DNA from 3 places in the Paenarthrobacter sp. YJN-5 genome. Region 1 is predicted to be linked to each of the others. Evidence: riboswitches for the same ligand, from Rfam matches in the RefSeq annotation. Region 1 holds a riboswitch; each other region holds the start of a gene.

What was found. A riboswitch is a leader RNA that binds a small molecule or an ion and turns the genes downstream of it on or off. The one in region 1 is predicted to bind thiamine pyrophosphate.
Region 2: another riboswitch for thiamine pyrophosphate. It lies ahead of thiD (bifunctional hydroxymethylpyrimidine kinase/phosphomethylpyrimidine kinase); the one in region 1 lies ahead of thiO (glycine oxidase ThiO).
Region 3: another riboswitch for thiamine pyrophosphate. It lies ahead of thiC (phosphomethylpyrimidine synthase ThiC); the one in region 1 lies ahead of thiO (glycine oxidase ThiO).

What each region holds. Positions count from the first base shown of each region.
Region 1 covers NZ_CP053544.1:1,468,099-1,472,002, forward strand. The annotation lists gene HMI59_RS06965 (RNB domain-containing ribonuclease) at 1-271, opposite strand, end outside; gene HMI59_RS06970 (ferritin-like fold-containing protein) at 313-978, shown strand; gene thiE (thiamine phosphate synthase) at 975-1,637, opposite strand; TPP riboswitch at 1,665-1,782, shown strand; gene thiO (glycine oxidase ThiO) at 1,775-3,034, shown strand; gene thiS (sulfur carrier protein ThiS) at 3,031-3,267, shown strand; gene HMI59_RS06990 (thiazole synthase) at 3,270-3,904, shown strand, end outside.
Region 2 covers NZ_CP053544.1:2,101,771-2,105,674, reverse strand. The annotation lists gene thiD (bifunctional hydroxymethylpyrimidine kinase/phosphomethylpyrimidine kinase) at 1-1,426, opposite strand, end outside; TPP riboswitch at 1,417-1,515, opposite strand; gene HMI59_RS10040 (ribonuclease E/G) at 1,666-3,904, opposite strand, start outside.
Region 3 covers NZ_CP053544.1:2,020,640-2,024,543, reverse strand. The annotation lists gene HMI59_RS09640 (hypothetical protein) at 1-24, opposite strand, end outside; gene HMI59_RS09635 (VOC family protein) at 145-1,017, opposite strand; gene HMI59_RS09630 (amidohydrolase family protein) at 1,095-2,177, opposite strand; TPP riboswitch at 2,262-2,370, shown strand; gene thiC (phosphomethylpyrimidine synthase ThiC) at 2,365-3,904, shown strand, end outside.

The DNA of each region.
Region 1 (3,904 bases):
TTGCGTACAGGACCTTGTAGCCGGCATCGTTCCGCTGAATGAACAGCGCTTGGTCCAGATCGGTGGAAGTCGCGGGGTCTATGGTCACGAACGGCACGTCCAGCAGGCTGCGGGGCGGCAACTGCAGGTTTTGAACCGCCTGGCGCGCTTCATGCTCGGCGTCGGCAGGGTAGTCGCCGGGTAGTTCCAGCTCGCTCCTCAAGGCAGCCAGGGAGGCAGCGAGCCGGTCGGAAGAATCGTCGACGTTGGGCGCTATCCGGTGATGTGACACGAAAGTCAGACTAGCCCGAAAACGGCGGATAGTCTTGGACCATGGGCACGTCCACTCTTGGCGGGATTCCCGCGGACGTTCTCCCGGCAGAGCTGCTGGGAGCCATGGCCTATGGCGAATTGTCAGCGTTCGGGCGGTTGTCCGCGGACTCCCGCTTTGCCCCTACCCTCCGGGACCGGGCTACCTTTGCCAAGATCGCGGTCGGTGCGTTCGGCAACTATGCGTTGATCAGCGGCAGGCTTACCGAGATGGGGCGGGACCCCGAAGACGCCATGCTTCGCTTCCAGCCGTCGTTCGATCACTTCCATGAGCGCACCCCGCCAGGGGACTGGTACGAGTCTGTTCTGAAGGCGTACATCATCGACACGGTGTCCTCGGACTTCTACAGGACGGTGTCCGGCTTCCTGGACGCCGGGACACAGCAATTCGTCCGGAAAGTCGCTTCTGCGGACCAAGCCACCGAGGCGTTGCGCATCCTCCTCATGCGGGCCCTGAGGGACGATCCCAGGTTGGCTTCGCGCCTTGCCCTATGGGGCCGAAGGCTGGTCGGTGAGGCCCTCACCCAGGTGCAACGGGTGGCGTTGGAGCACCCGGACCTGCGTGCCGTACTTCATGACGGACAGGCCAAGGCGGAGGTACGCCGGTTGACGGCGGAACTCGCCGATCACCACGGGCGCCGGATGACGGGCCTCGGACTGACTGCCTAGGCGTCCAGGGCTTCGAGCAGCGCTTTGGCCGCCGCCGTCGGGTCTTCTGCGTCGGTGATGGCGCGGACTACGACGATGCGGCTGGCTCCTGCCGCAACCACCTGCTCCACATTCGAAAGATCGATCCCGCCAATGGCAAACCAGGGAAGGGCGGATCCTGCGCGTTCCACAGCTTCGGTGGCATATGTGACCAAGCCCAGGCCCACTGGCGTCCGGCCCGGTTTGGTGGGTGTGGCCCAGAGGGGACCGACGCAGAAGTAGTCCAGTCCTTCGCTGCCCGACGAAGCCGCAATGGCCGCGTCCACCTGATCAGGCCCATGCGTGGAAAGACCTATGGCAGCGGTGTCCCCGAGCAGCTGCCGGGCCACGGGCAGCGGGAGGTCCTTTTGGCCCACGTGGAACACAGGAGCCCCGGAAACACGGGCGATATCAGCCCGGTCGTTGACCGCCCAGAGCTTGGAACGGCGGGTGGCAACTTTGTTCAGGACCTCGAGCAACTCCAGTTCCTCGGCGGCCTCAAGGGTCTTGTCACGGAGCTGGATGATGTCCACGCCGCCTTCGAACGCGGCGTCCACAAAGTCTTCGAAATCGCCTTGCCGCCGGCGGGCATCGGTGCACAGGTAGAGGCGGGCGTCGGTCAGGAGATCAGGCTGGGTCATGGAAACCAGAGTAGTTCCTCTAAACTGGGCACGTACTGCGGGAGCCGTGACAGCGTCATATGACCGTCCGGCTGAGAGGGCTTCAGAGCCGACCGCTTGACCTGATCCGGCTAATACCGGCGTAGGGAAGGAAACCAATGGCAGAAGCCATCGAAGCAGACGTTGCCGTCATCGGCGCAGGCGTAGTCGGCCTGGGCATCGCCCACCGGATCCGGGCCACAGGCCGTTCCGTGGCCCTCATCGATCCGAACCCTGCCAGTGGAGCAACCTTTGCAGCGGCCGGGATGCTGGCCCCCGTGAGCGAACTCCACTACCAGGAAGAAGATCTCCTGGAACTGATGCTCGAATCGTCCAGGCTATGGCCAACGTTCGTGTCCGGATTGTCCGGTACCGGCGTCACCACCGGCTACAGCACGACGTCGACGCTCGCGGTGGGTGCCGACGCCGCCGATCGACGGGCGCTCGCCGATCTGCGCTCCGTGCAACAGGCGGCGGGGCTCACAGTGGAGCCGTTGATGCTGCGGGACGCGCGGCAGCGCGAGCCGCTGCTCAGCCCCGGAATTTCATGCGCTTTCGATATCCCGGCCGACCACCAAGTGGACCCCCGCCGGCTGGCGGAGTGCATACTCGCCGGATTGGCCGCGCACACCCCGTCGGATGCCACATGGGTCCCGGGCGCAAGCTGCGGGTTCCAGCTGGCAGCGGCGGCCCGGCGGCTGCTGTGGGAGGGTGACCGCGTTGTAGGCGCTGAACTCTCCACCGGCCAAGTGGTAGCGGCAAGGGAAACCGTGCTGGCCAATGGCTTGGCGGCTGCGGCGACCGGCGGACTTCCTGAGGACCTGCACCTGCCGCTCAGGCCGGTTTACGGAGACATCCTCAGGCTCCGGGTACCGAAGGACCTGCGGCCGTTGCTGACCTCCACAGTCCGCGGAATGGTGCGGGGAGTGCCGGTGTACATCGTGCCCCGCGAGGACGGGACCGTGGTGATCGGGGCAACCCAACGCGAGGACGGGCTTTCGACGGGATCGAATGCGGTGTCTGCCGGAGGCGTGTACCAGCTGCTTCGGGACGCCCAGGTCCTGGTCCCCGCAGTCGGTGAGCTGGAACTCATCGAAGTGACAGCCCGGGCACGGCCGGGAACACCGGACAACGCCCCGCTCCTGGGGCGGGTGGGTGCGCCGGACGGCGCCGTCCGGGGCCTGATCATAGCCACGGGTTTCTTCCGCCACGGCGTACTCCTGACCCCCATAGCCGCACAGATCGTGGCCGGCTTGCTCGACGGTTCCGCGGATGACCGGTGGGTCCGGTTCCGTCCGGATCGTTTTTCTCCGCAAGGCGCCCTCGCCGGGCGCGGCATTCCAACACCATCCATCGCTTCCACCAAGGAAACAGCATGAACATCACACTCAATGGCGCCCGGCACACCGTGGCCGATGGCGCATCCGTCAGCACCCTGGTCACGTCCGTTACGGGCCGCATCCTCGACCCGAGCGGACAGGCGGCCGACGGCGGCAAGCTGGGTGTCGCCGTCGCGCGCAATGCGGAGGTGGTCCCGCGTAGCCAGTGGGCAGCAACGAACCTCGCCGACGGCGATGAACTCGAACTCGTTACCGCAGTCCAGGGAGGCTGACCATGACTATCCTCAACACCGAAACCACTACTGACACGCTGGAAATCGACGGTGTCGCCTTCAGTTCGCGGCTCATTATGGGCACCGGTGGCGCCCCGAGCCTGGACGGTTTGGGGGCGGCCCTGGTTGCTTCCGGTACGGAGCTCACCACGGTGGCCATGCGCCGCTACTCGCCGGCCGAGACGGGCTCGCTGTTCCAACTGCTGGTGGACAACAACATCCGGGTGCTGCCCAACACGGCAGGTTGTTTCACTGCCAAGGACGCTGTCCTCACCGCTGAGCTGGCCCGCGAGGCACTGGAGACCGATTGGGTGAAGCTGGAAGTCATCGCGGACGAACACACGCTGTTGCCGGACGCGGTTGAACTCGTCGACGCCACTGAACAACTGGTCAATCGGGGTTTCAAAGTATTCGCGTACACCAACGACGACCCCGTGTTGGCACTGCGACTGGAAAACCTCGGCGCCACTGCGGTCATGCCCCTCGGAGCACCGATCGGAACCGGCCTGGGCATCCTTAACCCGCACAACATTGAAGTCATTGTGTCCCGTGCCTCCGTGCCTGTTGTCCTGGACGCAGGCATCGGAACTGCTTCCGATGCGGCACTGGCCATGGAGCTCGGTTGCGACGCTGTCCT
Region 2 (3,904 bases), 630 kb from region 1:
CCGCAGCTGCTGCGGCATCCGTGAGAGCAATCGCCTTCCTCGTCGCCTCCGCAAAATCCTCGTCCGCATAGGTCCTCAGCCAATCCGCGTAGGGATGGTTCTCCGGGGAACCGGCCTGGACGAAGTTGGCGTGCAGTTGCTGCCCCACTTCCGCATACAGCCAGTAGCAGGGCAGGACCGCAGCAAGCAGGACGCCGTAGCTTCCCGAAGCAGATGACGCCATCAGATGGTCCACATAGGCCTTGGTGACTGGGCCGCTCTGCGTCGTCGCTTCACGGCCGCTCAGCCAGTTCCGGTGCAATTCGGATTCCACGTCAAGGCACTGTTGGGAACCCCGGGCCCAGAACAGCTGCTCTTCTTCCGTCGGAGCGAGGGCACCCGCCCGGGCAAGCACCCTGGAATACCCGTTGAGGTAAAGGGCGTCCTGGGCCAAGTAGTAGCTGAACTCGGACTCCGGCAACTCCCCGGACCCCAAGTCCCGTATGAAGGCAAGCCCGTGGATTGCTTCCAGCTCCACGGCGGCTTCCTTCCACAGGAGAGCAGCGAAGGCTCCGGGCCGGGATGTTTCCCCGAGGTGGTGGAAATGGTGGATCGGACCGCTCCCCTGGCCCACTTCAAGGTCGTCAGCCCTTATCAGCGCCTCGCGCAACCAGGGCTTGACTTCGCGCAGGGACGCCTCCCAATCTCCTGTTCTGGCTTGGACAGTGGCCAGGGCCGAGGACAACGAGCAGCCGGTGCCGTGGCTGTTCCGTGTCTGAACACGCGGGCCCCCGACTTCGATCACGTCCTGACGCAGCAAACCGCTGGTGTTGATGAGCGCATCCGGACAATGCGCCCCCGGCAAGTGGCCTCCCTTGACCAGCACAGTATTGCCGCACTCCCCGGCCAACCGTTTGCCCTGGTCCAGCGCCGCAGGCCAGTCCTGCGCTTCGGGCTCCCCCAGCAGCATGGCCAGTTCCGGAAGGTTGGGTGTGATGAGGTCCGCCATCGGCAGAAGGTCACGCAAGGCTGCCTCGGCTGATTCCCGCAGCAGCCGGTCACCGCTGGTGGCCACCATCACCGGGTCCAGGACCACGACGGCGGAACGTACCTTGGCAAGCCAGGTCCGGACCTCGTTGATGACGGCGGCATCACCGAGCATCCCGATCTTCACGGAGTCGATAGCGACGTCGCTGCTGACGGTTTCCAACTGCTGGCGGAGGAATTCCACCGGCGGTACATGCACACCGCTGACGCCCCGCGTGTTCTGGGCCGTCAACGCGGTGATGGCGGCCATACCGTAGCCGCCGTGCGCAGCAATGCTTTTAAGGTCCGCTTGGATACCCGCCCCGCCGGAGGGGTCCGAACCAGCAATGCTCAACACCCTCGGATGTGTACGGATGACCGCTGGCAACGGATAAACAGCAGAAGACGACATTGAAGTCATGGAGACATCCCTTCGCCGGTGCTAACCGGACAGGTTCAACGGGTCTGGATCTCAGCCCGGCCCTATGCCCGGCACCCCGTGTCAGTGTCCTAGCCTAGCCCGGAAGCCCCTCACGCCGGGAACCCCGGCGGCTAACGGCCTGGATATGACCCCAGTGGGCGATGATGACCCGTTGCACGACGAAGGCCGCACAGCATGCGCTGCGCGGCCTTCGTTCCACCTGTGTCTTCAGTACCTGTTTACAGCTCCGAAGCCGGAACACCCACCCCAAGGATGATCGGCTCCGATGCTGCAGTTGGCTTCTTTGCCGGCTCAACCGGCGCCTTCGCTTCGTGCGAGGTCCCGCCACCTGTGGCGGCCCGAACGTCGTGGTGCTCAACGTTGGTCTCGTTGGCGGCGCCCTGGGCCCTGCTGGCACTGCGGTTCCGCCTGCCGCGCCGGCCACGGGCGCCGGACCGGGACTCCACGGGTTCAGTACCAGCGGACGTGGCTGCCAAGACGTCGGCGCTCACGGGTGCGTCAGCAGATTCAACGTTCCCGGGCGCGTCCTTCCCGGACCCGGCAACCCCAGACCCGGCAACCTCAGACCCGGGGACAACCTCAGGTGTGCCACCCAAGTGCGAGAAGGCCTCAGCCAGCAGATCCAGGCTCATGGCAGGCTTCTTGGCAGGTTCGTCGTGATGCTCCACGAAGGGCAGAGCCACTTCCTCTCCGCCGAAGCGCAGTACCGGAGCCGGACGGCCCTCCCTGGCCGCAGTTTCTGCCGGGGTGGAGCCCTGAGTCTGCCCGCCCTGCGCAGGGGCCTGGGCGGCCTCCCCGTGGGCAGGAGCCGACTGCGCAGGAGTCTTCCGGGCAGGGTCCGCCTGGGCGGGACCCGGCTGGCCTGCTTCCGCCTTGCCGGCGGCGCGGGCTGCTTCCTCGGCGCGGTGCACCTCGTCATCATGCAGGTGTGCAGCGTGCGCAGCAGCGGCTATCGTCGCCAATGCGGCCCGGGTAGCCTCTGCCTTGGCTTTCTGGGCGGGGTCCACGGACTCAGCCGGAGCGGGTGCCGCCGGGGCAGCGGCCAGCTGGACCGGCGTCGTAACTTCCGGTGCCTGGTTGCCACCCTTGCCGCGGCGACGCTTACGCTCACTGCGCTGGGACGGCTGCTGGGCTTCGGTGTGGGACCGGTGCTGCTCGGCAGCCACCACGTTGGCGCGGCGGTGCTCCACGGGCTCGTCGTGCGTCACCACGCCGCGGCCGGCACAGTGCTCGCATTGCTCACCGAAGACCTCCAGCAAGCCTGTGCCCATGCGCTTGCGCGTCATCTGGACGAGGCCCAGGGACGTCACCTCCGCCACCTGGTGCTTGGTGCGGTCGCGGCCAAGGCACTCCACCAGCCGGCGCAGCACCAAGTCCCTGTTGGACTCCAGGACCATATCGATGAAGTCGATGACGATGATGCCGCCGATGTCACGGAGGCGGAGCTGACGGACTACCTCTTCGGCCGCTTCCAGGTTGTTCTTGGTGACGGTCTCTTCCAAGTTGCCGCCGCTGCCGGTGAACTTGCCGGTGTTGACGTCCACCACAGTCATGGCCTCGGTACGGTCGATCACCAAAGAGCCGCCGGACGGCAGGAAGACCTTGCGTTCCAGAGCCTTGTGGATTTGTTCGTCAATGCGCCAGGCAGCAAAGATGTCCTGGTCCTTGGTCCACTTTTCCAAGCGACCCACCAGGTCAGGTGCAACGTACGTAACGTAGGCCTCAATGGTGTCCCAGGCTTCGTCGCCGGAAACAATCAGCTTGGAGAAGTCTTCGTTGAAGACGTCCCGAACCACCTTGATGGTGAGGTCCGGTTCGCCGTACAGCAGTTCCGGGGCAAGGACCTTGGTTGAGGATGCCTGGCTCTCGATGCCTTCCCACTGCGCCCGGAGGCGGTTGATGTCGTGGGTCAGTTCCTCTTCCGACGCGCCTTCGGCGGCCGTGCGGACAATCACGCCGGCATTCTCCGGCAAACGGTCCTTGAGGATCCGCTTGAGGCGGTTCCGTTCCACATCGGGCAGTTTCCGGGAGATTCCGGTCATGGAACCGCCCGGAACATAGACGAGGTAGCGGCCCGGCAGGGAGATCTGGCTGGTCAGGCGCGCACCCTTGTGACCCACGGGGTCCTTGGTGACCTGCACCAGGACCGAGTCTCCGGACTTGAGCGCGTTCTCGATCCGGCGCGGTTGGCCCTCAAGGTTCACCGCGTCCCAGTTCACCTCGCCGGCATAGAGCACCGCATTGCGGCCGCGTCCAATGTCGACGAACGCTGCCTCCATGGACGGCAGGACGTTCTGTACTTTGCCCAGGTAGACGTTTCCGATGAGGGAGTCCTGCTGGGTCTTGGAAACAAAGTGTTCAGCCAGCACGCCGTCTTCCAGGACGCCGATCTGGATTCTGTCATCGCGCTGGCGGACGATCATCTGGCGGTCGACGGACTCACGACGCGCCAGGAAC
Region 3 (3,904 bases), 550 kb from region 1:
TACAAAGATTTCGGCAAAGCCCATGGAACGTACTCATTTCCTTCGTGCTGACATGCCCCGCCCAACCGCGGGAGGCTGCGCAGGACATGGAACCGGCGCCGCCATCGCCTAGCCTAATGCAGCCACCCGCCGGCGGATGCCGCCTCAGCGGACGGCAACCCGCAGCTGGTTGCGCCACGGATCCTCGAATCGAAGCTCAAGGCCGGTGTGGTGGCTTTGCAGGCCGGCCACGCGGAGACGGTCGGCGAGCGCTGCGACGTCATCATTCGACGGGACTTCGATGAGCACTTCACCCAGGCCCAGAGTGTCCTTGCGCGGGCCCGCTCCCCTACTGTTCCAGACGTTCATGGCCATGTGATGGTGGTAGCCGCCCGCCGAGACGAACAGCGCCTGGCCATGCCACCCCGCGGTCTTTTCAAAGCCAAGGGTGTCAACGTAGAACTTCTGCGCTGTGGCAACATCGCCCACCTGGAGGTGGACGTGCCCGATCCCGGCTGCGGCCCCCTGCTGCCCCACGATGGCGGCCTCGCTCAGGTGTTGCTGGAGATACGCCTGCGGAGGCAGCGCCACGTTGTCCATGACCACGTTCTTGCCGTCCCATTGCCAGACGTTCCTCGGCTTGTCGTAGTACAACTCGATGCCGTTGCCTTCGGGGTCGGTGAAGTAAAAGGCTTCGCTCACCAAGTGGTCGGCACTGCCAACGAACGCGCGGGGTTCGTACTGCGCGGCCGTGGCAATGGTGGCGGCGAGGGACGCTTGGTCCTCGAACAGGACCGCGGTGTGGAACAGCCCCGCTTCCCCGCGCCCGGGCAGCTGCAAGCCCGCTGCGGGAGCCAGATGGACTACCGGCTTCCCCAGGCGGCCCAGGTATAGGCCGCCGTCCTGCTCCGCTATGACCTGCAGGCCGAGGGCGCGCTGGTAATAGTCGCTCATCACCTTCATGTCGCCGACCCTGAGCATGACAGTGCCCATGGTGAGTTCGGCTGGCAGGAGGTCCTGGGTGGATGGCGTGGTCATGTGATGCTCCCGGTAGTTCGGCGGCCGCCTTTCGGCACGTTCTACCTTACTAAATTACTTGAAGCTTCAATTTATTCCTAACGAACTAGGGTGCCCCGCAGAACCACGTGGAAAAGTTCACGCACGGTAGCCAGGGCGCAGCGGGGATCCTCCCTGCAAAGCACGACGTCGGCACTCGCCCCTTCGCTGACGCCCTCGGCTCCGAGCCACCTCCGGGCGCCCCACGCAGCAGCCTCGAGGACCGCTGAAGGCGGCAGGCCGGCGTCGTGCAGTTCCTGCATCTCGTCGGCTATGCGCCCATGCTTGATGACGCTCCCGGCATCAGTGCCGGCATAGATGGAAACACCGGCCTCATAGGCCTCGAGGACCCGTTCGCGCCGGCGCTCCCACAATGCGGTCATGTGCTGCGCGTAGTCGGGAAACTTGGGCCCGGCCTGGGCCGCGATATCGGGGAACGTGGCAATGTTGACCAGGGTGGGAACGATCGGGACACCCTGTTCCACAAGCCGCGGGATGTGCCGCGGCAGGAGCCCGGTGGCATGTTCGATGCAGTCGATGCCGGCATCGAGCATGTCATCCAAGGTTTCTTCCGCGAAGCAATGCGCGGTTACCCGTGCGCCCTCGTCGTGGGCTGCAGCGATGGCGTCCTTGACCACCGCCGCAGGAAAAGAAGGCGCCAGGTCTCCTACGCCGCGGTCGATCCAGTCGCCAACCAGCTTGACCCAACCGTCGCCGTCGCGCGCTTCCTTTCGCACAGTCTCCACCAACTGTTCCGGCTCCACTTCGTGGCCGAGGCCACGCAGGTAGCGCCGGCTCCTCGCAATGTGCCGCCCCGCCCGGATCAGCCTGGGCAGGTCCGTACGCTGCTGGACCCACCTCGTATTGGCCGGGGAGCCGGCATCCCGGACCAGCAGCGTCCCTGCGGACAAGTCCGTACGGGCCTGTTCCAGGGTGGTGGCCTCATCCACCGCCCCGCCGGCTCCCAGGCCGATGTGGCAATGGGCATCAACGAATCCAGGCAGGACCCAGCCCTCCAGCACGGTATCCGGGGCAGCTTCCGGACGGCTGAAGGTCAGGCGGCCGTCCACGGACCACAGGCCCCGGCGTTCCTCATGCGCGGAAACCAGCACCGGACCGCTGAATTCAATGATGTTCGGCATGGCAGAAGCTTAGTGCCGGCGGCCACAGTCCGGATCCGGACCGCATATGACTGGGAGCACCCGCCGCAGCTGTGGTAGCTTCGTCCCTGACCACACGGGAGCCCCTGCAGGGGCTGAGAAAAGGACTGAAGCAGTCTGCGACCGTTGAACCTGTCCGGGTAATGCCGGCGAAGGAAGTGAGTAATCCTTGAGCACCACAGAAACACAGCACAGCCCTGCCCAAAACCTGACAGCTCCCGGTGGGGACGCCGTCACGCAGTCGCTGAAATCCCACTCGCTTGCCTGGGTGGAGGACCCCGGCCACGGCATCCGCGTCCCGGTGACCGAGATTGCCTTGGAGCCCTCCCCCAACGGGAAGGCCAACGATCCGCTGAGGGTGTACCGCACGGCAGGGCCGGGCAGCGATCCCGTCGTCGGGCTTGAACCCTTCAGGGCCGCATGGATCCAGGCGCGCGGCGATACGGAAAGCTACACGGGCCGGGAACGCAACCTGCTCGACGACGGCAAGTCAGCCGTGCGCCGCGGTGCGGCTTCAGCTGAATGGAAGGGAGCGCAGCCCGTGCCCCGCCGCGCCGTCGATGGCGAAAGGGTCACCCAGATGCACTATGCCCGGCGGGGCATGGTCACCCCGGAAATGCGCTTCGTGGCCTTGCGGGAGAACTGCGACGTTGAACTGGTCCGCAGCGAGGTGGCCGCCGGCCGCGCCATCATCCCCAGCAACATCAACCACCCCGAGTCCGAGCCCATGATCATCGGCAAGGCATTCCTGGTGAAGATCAACGCCAACATCGGGAACTCAGCCGTGACGAGCTCGATCGCCGAGGAAGTGGACAAGCTGCAGTGGGCCACCCAGTGGGGAGCGGACACCGTCATGGACCTCTCCACAGGCGATGACATCCACACCACCCGTGAATGGATCATCCGGAACTCCCCCGTTCCCATCGGCACCGTCCCCATCTACCAAGCCCTGGAGAAGGTCAACGGCGAGGCGAACAAGCTCACGTGGGAAATATTCCGGGACACCGTGATCGAACAATGCGAACAGGGTGTGGACTATATGACCATCCACGCCGGCGTCCTGCTCCGGTACGTGCCGCTGACGGCCAACCGGATGACCGGAATTGTTTCCCGCGGCGGCTCCATCATGGCCGGCTGGTGCCTTGCCCACCACCAGGAAAACTTCCTCTACACGCATTTCGACGAACTGTGCGAAATCTTCGCGAAGTACGACGTTGCCTTCTCGCTCGGAGATGGACTGCGGCCCGGCGCCACCGCAGACGCCAATGATGCCGCACAATTCGCGGAACTGGATACCCTGGCGGAGCTGACGGAGCGGGCCTGGAAGTACGACGTCCAGGTCATGGTCGAAGGCCCGGGCCACATTCCGTTCCACTTGGTGCGTGAAAACGTGGAACGGCAACAGCGGTTGTGCAAGGGCGCGCCGTTCTACACCCTGGGCCCGTTGGTCACTGACGTCGCGCCGGGCTACGACCACATCACCTCGGCCATCGGTGCTACGGAAATAGCCCGGTACGGCACAGCGATGCTTTGCTACGTGACCCCCAAGGAACATCTGGGGCTGCCGAACAAGGACGACGTCAAAACCGGAGTCATCACCTACAAGATTGCAGCCCACGCCGCAGACCTGGCCAAGGGCCACCCCGGCGCGCACGAACGCGACGACGCGCTGTCCAAAGCGCGGTTCGAGTTCAGGTGGAGGGACCAGT